Regions from separate parts of the Actinomadura sp. 6N118 genome, predicted to be linked through region 4. Evidence: riboswitches for the same ligand, from Rfam matches in the RefSeq annotation. Region 4 holds a riboswitch; each other region holds the start of a gene.
What was found. Region 4 has a riboswitch for cobalamin ahead of ACH34W_RS10235 (ABC transporter substrate-binding protein). Riboswitches for the same ligand answer to the same signal wherever they lie in the genome.
Positions count from the first base shown of each region.

Region 1: it holds a riboswitch for cobalamin, as region 4 does, so the genes downstream of both, ACH34W_RS26475 (ribonucleoside-diphosphate reductase subunit alpha) here and ACH34W_RS10235 (ABC transporter substrate-binding protein) in region 4, are expected to answer to the same signal.
Region 2: it holds a riboswitch for cobalamin, as region 4 does, so the genes downstream of both, ACH34W_RS29110 (putative cobaltochelatase) here and ACH34W_RS10235 (ABC transporter substrate-binding protein) in region 4, are expected to answer to the same signal.
Region 3: it holds a riboswitch for cobalamin, as region 4 does, so the genes downstream of both, ACH34W_RS39695 (CbtB domain-containing protein) here and ACH34W_RS10235 (ABC transporter substrate-binding protein) in region 4, are expected to answer to the same signal.

Region 1 is NZ_JBIRAZ010000010.1:227,585-230,784, reverse strand. It holds gene ACH34W_RS26485 (YcnI family protein) at 1-59, opposite strand, end outside; gene ACH34W_RS26480 (MFS transporter) at 134-772, opposite strand; cobalamin riboswitch at 917-1,132, shown strand; gene ACH34W_RS26475 (ribonucleoside-diphosphate reductase subunit alpha) at 1,232-3,200, shown strand, end outside.
Region 2 is NZ_JBIRAZ010000012.1:36,996-40,195, forward strand. It holds gene ACH34W_RS29100 (TetR/AcrR family transcriptional regulator) at 1-546, opposite strand, end outside; gene ACH34W_RS29105 (oxygenase MpaB family protein) at 556-1,392, opposite strand; cobalamin riboswitch at 1,497-1,643, shown strand; gene ACH34W_RS29110 (putative cobaltochelatase) at 1,723-3,200, shown strand, end outside.
Region 3 is NZ_JBIRAZ010000020.1:9,892-13,091, forward strand. It holds gene ACH34W_RS39685 (histidine kinase) at 1-1,045, opposite strand, end outside; gene ACH34W_RS39690 (hypothetical protein) at 1,200-1,556, shown strand; cobalamin riboswitch at 1,669-1,810, shown strand; gene ACH34W_RS39695 (CbtB domain-containing protein) at 1,840-2,064, shown strand; gene ACH34W_RS39700 (CbtA family protein) at 2,064-2,819, shown strand; gene ACH34W_RS39705 ((2Fe-2S)-binding protein) at 2,762-3,200, opposite strand, start outside.
Region 4 is NZ_JBIRAZ010000003.1:539,374-542,573, reverse strand. It holds gene ACH34W_RS10240 (FecCD family ABC transporter permease) at 1-463, opposite strand, end outside; gene ACH34W_RS10235 (ABC transporter substrate-binding protein) at 460-1,410, opposite strand; cobalamin riboswitch at 1,571-1,712, opposite strand; gene ACH34W_RS10230 (TetR/AcrR family transcriptional regulator) at 1,778-2,455, shown strand; gene ACH34W_RS10225 (VOC family protein) at 2,452-2,832, shown strand; gene ACH34W_RS10220 (LLM class F420-dependent oxidoreductase) at 2,822-3,200, opposite strand, start outside.

The DNA of each region.
Region 1 (3,200 bases), on a different contig from region 4:
GAGACGAGGGCGAGGCCGGTGACGGCGGCGCCCTTGCGGGCGTGCAGCGATATGGACATGCGGAAGAGCTCCGTTCGAGCGGGTACGAGGAGAAGCCGGAGTGCCGGGGGCGGCGTCCGGTGACGTACGGCGCTCAGCTGTGCGCGAGCGCCCTCGAACGGTGCGGTGGACCGCGGCGTACGACCTCGTGCCGCAGCACGCGACCGGTAGGGCCGATGGGGACCGGCGCCCGTCGCACAGGGGTACGCACGGGTGGCGCCACGGGTTCAGCGGCGGCGAGGAGAACGGCGAACAGATCGCGGACGGGCCGTCCGACCTGCGCCGCGATCCGCCGGGTCAGCGCCCACGCGGTCCGTTCACCGCGCCGCAGCCACCAGGCCGAGATCACGGCGGCGACCACGTGCGCCAGCGTCATGCCCAGCCCGGAGCCGTGTGCCGGTTCGGACGCGGCCATGCCCGTCTGGACGTGGTGCTCGACCGGCGCCGACGCGTTCGCGAACAGGCTGTGCAGCACGAACTGCCCGCCCAGCAGGCCCCCCGTGATGGTCGCCAGCGAACGCTCGTGCCCGGCGAGCGCGCCCGCCACCACCAGCAACCCGGCGAACCCCACGATGATCGCCCAGGCCGGCACCTCGGCCGGAGACGTCAGGGAGTGCCCGATCGTGGCCAGCGTCAGGCAGACGGTGGTGAAGACCACCGCCCTGCCGAGGCGGAAGAACGGGCGTGGCGACATTGCGGGCCCATCGTGCCATCTCTCCCCGGTGATCTCCATGCCCCCTCCGGGTTCAGGGTGCGGCGTCCTGTGACACGCCCAACATGTTGGGTGTCGGCTTTGGTCACGACCAAGATGTAGGGTCTTGCCCGTGCTGGTTCGCCCCCGCCGTCGGGGGTGGACTGCGGCGAGATCACGCCGAGTCCCCGTGATCTCGCGGCAGGCCACCCTGTCGGCGGGGGCGTCGTAAGAGGGAACCCGGTGAAAATCCGGGACTGCCCCGCAGCGGTGAGCGGGAACGACCGCCGTCATCAAGCACTGGCCCGTCGAGACGGGCCGGGAAGCGACGGCCACTAGGCCGCACCTCATCAGGTGTGTTGCCCGCGAGTCCGAAGACCTGCCTGCATGAACTGTTGGTCCATGGCCTCGTGGGAGGGTCGCTGGACAGGTTGCGGCGGTCAGCCGTGCTCTTGTTCGCGTGCGCCCTTGACGAGGCGAGCTCGCGAGGGAAGAGAGCACGTGACACAGGAACTGATCGCTCCGCCGCGTATCGGCATCGACGCGGAGGTGGTCCGCGCGTGTGCGGGCTTGCCCGACACCGATCCGCAGCGTGTTCTGATCGCCATCCGGGCCGGTGACGACCTCGGCGCCGCTGGGTTGCGGGAGCTGGCGATCGGCGAGGCCGCCGCGCTGGTGGCCGTCGAACCCGCGTACTCCAAGGTGGCGGCGCGGCTGTTGAGCACACTGATCGCCGACGAGGCCGCAGACGAGGGCGTGCGGTCGTTCGCGGGCTCCGTGGCGGCCTCCCACTCCGAGGGCCTGCTGAACGACGCGACCGCCGAGTTCGTCGCCGTGCACGCCGAGGCGTTGAACGCCCTGATCGACGAGTCCGCGGACGATCGTTTCGAATACTTCGGGTTGCGCACGCTGTACGACCGGTATCTGCTGCGGCACCCGCGTTCGCGGCGCGTGCTGGAGCGGCCGCAGCACTTCCTTCTGCGCGTGGCCTGCGGGTTGTCCGACACCGTCGAGGAGGCCGCCGAGCTGTACGGCCTGCTCAGCACGTTGTCCTATCTGCCGAGCTCGCCGACGCTCTTCAACTCGGGCGCGCGCCGCTCCCAGCTGTCGTCCTGCTTCCTGCTCGACTCGCCGCGCGACGAGCTGGAGTCGATCTACGAGCGGTACGCGCAGGTGGCGCGGCTCAGCAAGTACGCGGGCGGCATCGGCATCTCGTGGACGAAGGTGCGGTCGCGCGGCTCGCTGATCCGTGGCACCAACGGTCACTCGAACGGCATCGTGCCGTGGTTGCGCACGCTCGACTCGTCGGTCGCCGCGGTCAACCAGGGCGGCCGGCGCAAGGGCGCGGCCTGTGTCTATCTGGAGCCGTGGCACGCCGACGTCGAGGAGTTCCTGGAGCTGCGCGACAACACCGGCGAGGAGGCCCGCCGCACCCACAACCTCAACCTCGCCAACTGGATCCCCGATGAGTTCATGCGCCGGGTCGAGGCGGACGCGGACTGGTCGCTGTTCGACCCCAAGGAGGTGCCCGAGCTCGCCGACCTGTGGGGCGCGGAGTTCGACACCGCCTACCGGGCCGCCGAGGCCGCGGGACGGTTCGTACGGAAGGTCCCGGCACGGCGCCTCTACGGCCGGATGATCCGGACGCTCGCCGAGACCGGGAACGGCTGGATGACGTTCAAGGACGCCGCCAACCGCGCCTGCAACCAGACCGCCGAGCCCGGCAATGTGGTCCACCTGTCCAATCTCTGCACCGAGATCATCGAGGTCACCAGCGACGGCGAGACCGCCGTGTGCAATCTCGGCTCGATCAATCTGGCCGCACACGCCGGGCCTGACGGCGTGGACTGGGAGCGGCTCCGCGCGACCGTCCGTACCGCCGTGCGCTTCCTCGACCGGACGATCGACCGCGGCTTCTACCCGACGGACGAGGCGGCGGGCGCCAACCGCAAGTGGCGTCCGGTCGGGCTCGGCGTGATGGGCCTCGCCGACGTCTTCTTCAAGCTGCGGCTGCCGTTCGACTCGGCCGAGGCGCGCGAGCTGTCCACGTCGATCGCTGAGGAGATCGCCCTGGCCGCGTACGGCGCGTCCGCCGACCTGGCCGCCGAGCATGGGCCGCTCCCCGCGTACGACCGGACGCGCACGGCACGTGGTCAGCTGCACGTCGACCACTTCCCCGATGCGACACCGCGCCGCAGGGCCGAATGGGAGGCGCTGCGCGCACGGATCGCCGAGACGGGACTGCGCAACTCGCTGCTGATCGCGATCGCGCCGACCGCCACGATCGCGTCCATCGCGGGCTGCTACGAGTGCGTCGAACCGCAGGTCTCCAACCTCTTCAAGCGCGAGACGCTGTCCGGCGAGTTCCTGCAGATCAACAACTACCTGGTCGCGGACCTCAAGAAGCTGGGTCTGTGGACGCCCGCCGTGCGCGACGCCGTCAAGCAGGCCAACGGCTCCGTCCAGGGCC
Region 2 (3,200 bases), on a different contig from region 4:
GAGCGTCTTCTCCTGGAGCCACTGCCGGGTCGCGACTTCGGCCAGCCCGGAGTACGTGCGGAGGACGGCGCGCAGGGTGTCGGTCGGTTCAGGGACGTGGAGCAACGTGAGCATGTGCTCGACGGTGGCGTCGCGGGTCTTGTTGACGATGCGCCGGAGCTCCGGGTCCTGGCCGAAGCCTTCCGCGTCGAGAGCGGCGAGCCAGGTGTCGGCGTTGGACTCGGCTGCGTCCAGGAACAGGTGGACGCACAGGTCGACCGTCTCTTCCAGCGGCAGCGTGGGGTCGGCAGGCGGGGCCTGCCCGGCGTAGCTGACCGTGAGCCCGCGCACGACCTCCAGGAAGAGCTCACGTTTCGTGCCGAAGTAGTAGTGGATCAGCCCGCGCTGGACACCTGCCTCGCGTGCGATCGCGGCGGTGGAGACGTCGGCGTACGGGACTTCCGTGAACATCCGGCGTGCCACACCGAGGATCTGGTCGCGCCGTTCATCCCTGGGAAGCCGCTGATAGCCCGCCCTGGAGGGACGGCGTGAAGACGGAGAGGGCACGCAGGCAGCCTATGCCGCCCGGCGCCGGCCTTGCCCGAAGAGCCGCAGAGGCCGTTCCCGGGCCACGAGATAGTCGGTGGGGCGGTGCCGTACGGACGCGGGCACGACCTTGGACGCCGTCTTGTTGGCCTCGACGAGCGAGGCGAACGCGAGGGACCGTGACCGGCTCCACGGGATGCCCAGCTCACGCCGCAGCGAGCGTGGCAGGAGCGCTCCGGCGGCGAGCAGGTTGAGCTGGAGGTACGCGGGGCCGAGCGGCCAGGGCATGGGCAGCCTGCGGCGGGTGTCGAGCAGCTTGGCCGAGACGGTGGTCGGGCGCAGTTCCTCCCGGACGACCCGGTCGAAGTAAGCGCGGAAGTCTTCGTAGACGACAGGGCAGTGGCCTTCGGGTACCCCGCACGCGTACGCGATCAGCTTCTGCTCCTGGTAGAAGCGTTCGCGTTCGCCCGACGGCAGCCGTCCGAACGTGCGCTGGTAGAGATCGAGCCCGTTGTGCACCAGCGTCGCCCAGACCCAGAGCAGGAGGTCGGGGTCCAGGGCGCGGTAGCGGACACCCTCGTCCGAGACGCCGCTGACACGTTCGTGCATGCGGCGCAGCTTGACGGATTGGCGGGCGGAGACCTCGGGCTCGGCGAACGAGAGCTTGAGCATGATGTCGGCCGTCCGCCACAGCCGGGCGAACGGGTCGTTCTCGAAGTCGGAGTACTGCTCGACCCCCGCGGCCACGAGCGGGTGGGTCACCTGCAGGAGGAGGGTCGGAGCGGCGCCGAGGCCGAGCACCGGCTCGCGCATGACCGTCCAGGAGACGTCGCCTGGACGGAACGGGAGTCCACCGGTTCGTCGCATGACACCAGTAGAGCACGTTATTGGCATACCGCCAATAGGCCTGTCACCCCACCGCGACTTGGGCGGTCCCCGAGGGTGTGCGATCCTTGCCTGCGACGGACGCGGAGGAACCCGGTGCGGCTGGGCCGACTCGATCGGCGCCAATTCCGGGGCTGTCCCGCAACTGTGACCAGGGGAGTTCCCTCTCCGCGCGCCACGGCGGCAACGCTGGAAGGCTGAGGGGGAATGTTGATCCGGGAGCCAGGAGACTCCGACCGTCGGATGAGACCGCCACGGGCGTGGACACCCGAGGGAAGGACGATGTGGCATGCCGCTCTGTCTGATGTGCCGATGAGCCGCCGCGGGAACGCCGGCGCCCGGTACCCGTTCTCCGCCGTCGTCGGCATGGACGATCTCAAACTGGCCCTTCTCGTCAACGCGGTGTCGCCCGGTGTGGGCGGCGTGCTGGTGCGCGGCGAGAAGGGCACCGCGAAGTCCACGATCGTGCGCGCTCTGGCCGGGCTGCTGCCGCCGGTCGGCGTCGTGCCGGGCTGCCGCTTCTCCTGTGACCCGGGCGATCCCGATCCGGAGTGCCCCGACGGCCCGCACGCCGGCGACCCGGCGGAGCGCAGGCCCGCGCGGCTGGTGGAGCTGCCGGTCGGCGCGTCGGAGGACCGGCTCACCGGCTCCCTCGACATCGAACGGGCGCTGACCGAGGGCGTGAAGGCCTTCGAACCCGGCCTCCTCGCAGCGGCGCATCGCGGCGTGCTCTACGTCGACGAGGTCAACCTGCTGCACGACCATCTCGTCGACCTGCTCCTCGACGCCGCCGCGATGGGCGAGTCGTACGTCGAACGCGAGGGCGTCTCCGTACGGCACGCGGCGCGGTTCCTCCTCGTCGGCACCATGAACCCGGAGGAGGGCGAGCTGCGGCCGCAACTGCTCGACCGGTTCGGGCTGACGGTCGAGGTGGCGGCCACGCGTGATCCCGATGAGCGTGCCGAGGTCGTCCGGCGCCGGTTGCGGTTCGAGGACGACCCGGCGGGCTTCGCTGCGGGCTGGGCCGAGGCCGAGGCCGCGCTGGCCGGACGGATCGCTGCCGCGCAGAGCAGGCTCGCGGGGGTCGAGCTGACCGACGCCGCCCTCCGTCAGATCACCGCCGTGTGCGCCGCGTTCGAGGTGGACGGCCTGCGCGCCGACCTCGTGACCGCCCGCGCCGCGATCGCGCTGGCCGCCTGGCACGACCGGACAGAGGTCACCTCCGAGGACGTACGGACGGCCGCGCGTCTCGCCCTGCCGCATCGGCGCCGCCGCGACCCGTTCGACGCCCCCGGCCTGGACAGGCAGAAGCTCGACGATGTCCTCGAAGAGCACGGCGAGCACGGCGAGCCGGAGCCCCCGGATGACGATCCAGGAGGGCCCGGCGATGGGCCTCCTCCTCAGGACGGCGACGGTCCCGTCCCGCCGCAGGCGTCCGGAAGCGAGCACGAGCAACAGCAGCCGAACGGACAGGCTCCGGCACCGTCGCCGTCGGAGTCACCGGCACCGTCAGAGGCACCGGCACCGTCTGCGGCCCCGAGTGAGCCCGCTCCCGCCGACGCCGCGTACAAGCCCCGGCTCTTCACCGTTCCCGGGACAGGCATGGGTGCGCCCGGCCGCCGTTCCAAGGCACGGAGCCCGTACGGCCGCGTCTCAGGCGCGCAGCCCGGATCGCGCGGCCTGCACCTCGCCGCGACCCTGCGCGCCGCCGCGCCGCACCAGCACGCGCGTGGCCGCAGCGGCCCCGGGCTGGTCGTCACCGCCGGCGACCTGCGTGAGGCGGTACGGGA
Region 3 (3,200 bases), on a different contig from region 4:
CGGGATCGGCACGGTCTCCGTACAGCACCCGGTCCACGGCCCGCTGGAGCCGTACACGCACAGGATTGAACCCCACGGCGATCGCCACGGTGGCGAGGGCCGAGCTGCCGAGTCCCACCTCGCGGCGCATCACCGTGTCGAACATCGCGACCAGCCCGACGTACGCGGCGAGCACGCCGGCGGTCAGCAGCACGTACAAGACGGTCCGCGAGACGACGAGCCGGATGTCCAGCAGCCGGTGCCGGATGATCGCCACCGTCATGGCGGCCGGGACGAGCGGGATCGCCAGCAACACGTAGATCGGCGCGGCCTGGAACACCCCCCACGGCACCAGGACGATGACGACCAGCAGCACCGCCTGCGTCAGCCAGAGCAGCTGGCGGCGCAGGGTCTCGTCACCGCGCCGGTAGCGGACCGCCAGCGAGACCAGCCCGGTGAGCATCGCGGCGAGCTCGGTCAGCTCCGCCACCGTCCAGAGCGGCACCAGGTCGTCGTGGGCGGCGAGCGTCAGGTAGCCGGGGTGACCGGGAACGAGCCCCTCCGGATCAGAACCCATCGAGACGACGAACAGCGGAGCGGTCGCGACCGTGGCCCACATCAGCCGCCGGAACACCGGGCCTGCCGGGCGGCCGTCCGGAAAGAGCTGGAGGATCAGGGGCAGGCACAGCCCGATCGACCACGGCCACGCGTACATGGCGACGGTCAGCAGCGTGCGCACGAGCCACTCCGGCCAGCCCGCCTCCACGCCGTGCTCGGCCACCGGGGCCAGCCCGGCCGTGACGGCATGCCCGATTCCGTCCGCCAGGAGCAGCCAGCCGAGGGGGTTGCGCGGCCGGTGCCAGGCGATCAGGAGACCGCACAACGCGAACGACAGCCCGATCGCGGAATTCGACACGACGAAGGTGTCCAGGGCGTGCGTGTAGCCCCGGCCGCTTCCCGCGCTGACGGCGATCGCGGCGATCACACCGGCGGCGGCGAGGACGAACAAGCCGACTGCGAGCGGGCGGGTGGGGGCGGTGCGCGCGGCGCGCCAGGTGGCGTCCATGCGCTCATGATGCGGCCGGTCACCCCTCCCTGTCCTGGGTGTACGGCCCCAGACCGCCCGGGATCACCTCCTGGCCGCGCGGCACCGTGCCCCCTGCCGTCCGGGTGTCCGGGGGCCGCACGCTGAGGCCACCTCAGTACGGAAGGGATCTCCCATGAAGTCCACCGCGTTCACCATCGGCCTTGTGCTCGCCGCCCTGCTCGGGATCGGCGACCTCGCCACCGGCGCGCTCGACGGGCCTCCCCCCGAGGTCGTCGTGATCACCACCATCCTCGGCGTCGTCACCCTCGCCGGCGTGGTGCACGCCTGGCGAGGTGGCCGCGCCGGTCTGTGGGCCGTCGTGGTCACCCGAGCCCTCTCCGGCCTGGGCGCCGTGCCGGGCCTCCTGGTCGACGACACCACGGGGGCGGTGAAGGGCGTCATCGTCGTGGGGCTGGTCCTGACGTTCGTCACGCTGGCCTTGATCGTTCCCGGTCTGCGCCGGGCGCCGGCCAGTTCGGCCGCCGCGTGACGATACGCGCCATCAGATGGGAGCTCCGTCTTCACCGGCCGTACGGGGGCGCGGTGAAGGCGGCGCTCCGTCTTTGTCACCCTTTGCCCACTTGACGTGCACCTTGGCGAAGGAGACGCTCTCCAGGACAAGTTCACAAGCGAGGCGGCAGTGCGCAGGAACCTGGTGCGATTCCAGGACGGTCCCGCCACTGTGTCCGATAGGCCCTCCGGGGTCCCGGAAGTCAGGAACTGACCTGCCGTCCTCCCGTCACCGGGGCGAGTGCACCCCGTGAGGAGACCCCATGGCCCAGTCAGCCGTACCTGCGACGCAAGTCCAGACGCCGCCCGTTCCGCTGCGCGTCCCCGTCCGCGAGATCCTGCCGTGGGCGGTCTTCGCCGCCGTGCTGGGCCTCGTCCTCATCTACTTCATCGGTGCCGAACAGGGCGCCACCTCGCTGTTCAGCGGCACCTGGGTGCACGAGTTCACGCACGACGGCCGGCACCTTCTCGGGTTCCCCTGCCACTGATGATGCGCTCTCTTCTCATCCGCGGCATGCTCGCCGGGCTCGCCGCGGCGGCGCTCGCGCTCGTGATCGCCTGGATCTACGGTGAACCGCAGGTGGGGCACGCCATCTCGTTCGAGGAGGCGCAGGCCGCCGCGCACCACCACGGCGGCGAGGCCGAGGTGGTCAGCCGCACCGTCCAGAAGACCACCGGCCTGATCACGGCGATGGTGGTCTACGGCGTGGCTGTCGGCGGGCTCTTCGCCATCGCGTTCGCGTTCGCGTACGGCAGGATCGGTGCTCTCGGCGCCCGCGCGACGGCGGCGCTGGTCGCCCTCGGCGGCTTCGTGGCCGTCGTGGTCGTGCCGTTCCTGAAGTACCCGCCCACACCCCCGGCGGTCGGCAATCCGGACACGATCGGCGGCCGGACGGCGCTCTACTTCGGCGTGGTGGCGCTCGGCGTGCTGGCAACCGCCGCCGCGGTGATCGTCCAGCGCCGGCTGCTGCCGAGGCTCGGGATCTGGAACGCGACGATCGCGGCCACCGTGGGCTTCGCCGTCGTGGTCGGGGTCGTCTACCGGCTCACACCCAAGCCGGACGCGGTCGCCGACGGTTTCCCGGCCACCGTGTTGTGGGACTTCCGGATCGCCTCGCTGGGGATCCAGGTGGTGCTGTGGGCGACGTTGGGCCTGCTCTTCGGGGCCCTCACCGAGCGCGCCTTTCAACGAGTCAGGAGCACGCAGTCACCGCACATCTCGCCGCCGGGCGGGACGCGGTAGTAGAGGCAGCAGCTGCGTCGCACGAAGCCCCGGCCCTGTTCGAACGAGCCCGTGCCGGTGAGCGGGTCACGGGAGAACAGATCCCGGACGAGGGTGTTCAGCGGCGCGGCCAGGTCCGGCCGGAGCGTTCCAGCGCGGAGCGTTCCGGCCAGGGCCGACGCCGCGTTCCCCCAGAGAAGCCCGTCGGCCAGGCGTACGACCTGGAGCATCGTCTCGCGCAACGGCTGGAGCTGGCCGGTCACGACCGTCTCGTAGAGGCGGTCCGCCGACCGGGGCCACCCCGAGGGTTGGGCCAGCCAGAGCGCGATCGGCGCCCCTGGGGCCCATCGCCAGTGGAGACTCGACAGGTCGGGTACGGCGCCCAGCGCCGCGGCGGCCACC
Region 4 (3,200 bases):
GCCCGTTCCCCCGGCCCGCCGTGCTCCCGAGCGCGTACGCCAGGAACACCCCGGAGATCGCGCCGACGAAGGCCGCGAGCGGGATCGCGAACGCCGGGTCGCCCGGGACCACCACGATCACCAGCGTGGCGCCGACCCCGGCCCCCGCGGCGGCGCCGAGCAGGTACGGGTCGGCGAGCGGGTTGCGGAAGACCCCCTGGTAACCGGCACCCGCGATGGCCAGCAGCCCGCCCACCATCGCGCCCAGCAACACCCGGGGCAGCCGCAACTCGAACAGCACGTTCCGCTCGACGGTGCTCAGTCCCGAGTCGGCGTCGACGAACGGCACCCGGTCGAGCAGCGCCTTCACGACGCCGGTCACCGGAAGGTCGGCCGCGCCCACCAAGAGGGCGGCGAGCATCGTCGCCGCCAGCACCGCGACGGCGCCGCCGAACTGAAGAGGCCGCAGCCGAGCCGGTGTCACGCGCCGGCGGACGCCTTCTGCACCGCGGCCCCGATGACCTTGACGAACTCGGGCAGGCGCGGGCCCCAGCGGGAGGCGATGTCGTCGTCGAGGGGGATCACGCTCTTGTCCTTGACGGCGGTGAGGTCCTGCCAGCCGCTCCGCTTGGCGACGGCTGCCTCGTTCTGCCCGCAGCACTTGGTGTCGGCCAGGAAGATGAGGTCAGGGTTGCTCTTGAGCAGGTATTCGCGGGACAGCTGCGGGTAGCCGCCGGCCGCCTTCTCGGCCTTATCGGCGACGTTGCTCAGCCCGAACAGCCCGTACACCTGGCCGATGAACGTCTTGGACGTCACGGTGTGGAGCTGGTTGTCGAGCTCGTGGTAGTAGCTGAGCTGCTTCCCGGCAGGCTTGCCTGCGGCGCCGGGCTTGGCCGCCGCGACGGCCTGCTGGATGCTCGTGCGCATGCCGTCGGTGAGCTTCTTGGCGTCGGCTGCGCGGCCGGTGGCCTGGCCCAGGTCGGTGATCTCGTCGTACGCCTCGTCCAGCTTGGTCGGCGCGGGCTCCAGCAGGACGGGGATCTTGACCTTGGTCAGCGCCTTCACGATGCCGTCCAGGTCGTCCGACAGCACCACCAGATCGGGCTTGTACCCGATGATCGCCTCGGCGTTGGGCTTGAAGCCCGAGAGCTTGGTCTTGGGCACCCCGGCCGGGAAGGTGGAGTACTCGTCGGCCGCGACGACCTGTTTGCCCGCGCCGATGGCGAAGAGCGTCTCGGTGTGGGTCGGGGACAGCGACACGATCCGCTTGGGCGTCGCGGGGATCGTGACCGCGCCGTTGGCAGCCTGGACGGTGACCGGTTTGCCCGCGGCGCCGGAGGCCTTGTCGCCGCCGGACTCGGTCGTGTCGCCGCACGCGGCGGCGGACAACGCCATCACACCGACCAGAACGGCGGCGCGCAGGGAACGCACGTGCCTCAGCGCGAGCCTCGGCGCAGGCCTCAGAGCGGGCCTCAGCGCGGGCCTCAGCGCGGGTTTCACTGCGGGTCTCGGTGCGGGTCGCAAGGGGGCCTCCAAGGCTGGCCGGAAGGCGTGACCCGTGGGAGACGGATCGCCCCTTCCGCGAGGGTCGAGTGTCATCGGCGCGTGCGGAGGCGACCTGGCTCGGCCGTTCGGGAGGGAATCCTCGAAGGGCATCACAGTTGCGGGACAGCGCCGGGATCACACCGGACTTCGCTCCATGACGCGCGTGAACCGCAACGTTAGCAGCAGCCGCCGGAGCCCCTCGTCACGGCCTCGAGCTTGACGGAGTGAGTACTCACTCCGTAGCCTCCCCGGCATGGTGGAACGACCGACCCGCCGCCGCGCGCCCGGCATGAGCCCCGAGCAACGCCGCGAGATGATCATCCGGACCGCGCTGCCGCTGGTCGCCGAGCACGGCACCGCCGTGACCACCGGCCAGATCGCGCGCGCCGCCGGCATCGGCGAGGCGACGATCTTCCGCGTGTTCGCCGACAAGGACGCACTGCTGGACGCCTGCGTCGCCGAGGCCCTGCGCGCCGACCACGTTCTGGCGGAGCTCGCCGACATCTCCCTCGACCAGCCCCTGCCCGCACGGCTCCGCGAGGCCGCCGCCGCGATGGAGGCCTACATCGAACGTCTGGGCCTGGTCATCGGCGCCCTGCACGCCACCGGCCGCCACGACCGAGGCCGCCACGACCGAGGCCGTCACGCCGGCGGCGGAGCGGAGGGCCCCGGGGGGTCTGGGGAGTCGGCACCCCAGAGCGACACGGCCGCCCTCGATCGCGACTCGGCCATGAGGTCGACCGTGGAGGCGCTGACGGAGCTGTTCGAGCCAGAACGCGACGTGCTGCGGCTGCCTCCGGAGCAGATCGCGGCCATGTTCATGGGCCTGGTCTTCGGCCGTGCCCGTCCGCCCGCACAACCCGTCCCGTCCCTGGAGGAGACGCTCCAGGTGTTCCTGTACGGGGCGCTCGCCGAAGGAGAACGAGCATGACGATCAGCCTCAACCACACCATCGTCCCGGCCGCCGACAACGAGGAGGCCGCCCGCTTCTTCGCCGCCGTCATGGGCCTGGAGTTCACGGGCCCCCACCCGTACGCCCCGCACTTCGTCCCCATCAAGGTGAACGACGGGCTCACGCTCGACTTCGTGTCCGCGCCGGACGAGCCGGGCCACCATCTGGCGTTCGATGTCGACCCGGCCACGTTCGACGCCGTCCTGGCACGCCTCCGCGAACGGGGCGCGCCCTTCGGCGACCATCCGGCTCATCCTGACAACGGCCGTGTCGACGGGAACCACCCCTTGGGCGCCAAGGGGATCTACTTCGCCGACATGACCGGCAACCTCTACGAGGTCATCGCTACCGATTGAGCGACTTGAGGAAGTCACGGGTGCGGGCGGCCTCGTCGCGCGGCAGGAACTCGCCCGCCACGAAGTCGGTGACACCGGCCTTGGCGAGCTCGTCGAGCTTGGCGCCGACCGTGTCCTCGTCGCCCACGATGGCCAGGTCGGCCGGGCCGTCCGCGCCCTCCCGGTCCATCATCGCCCGGTAGGACGGCAGCGTCCCGTACACCTCGAACGCCTTGGCCGCCCGCTCCTTCGCCGCCGCGACGTCGCCCGTGACGCCCACCGGCAGCACGCACACGATCCGCGGCGCCGGGCGTCCCGCGGCCTGCGCCGCCGCCGTGATCGTCGGTGCGATGTGCTCGCGCACGGTCGTCGGCCCCGTCATCCACAGG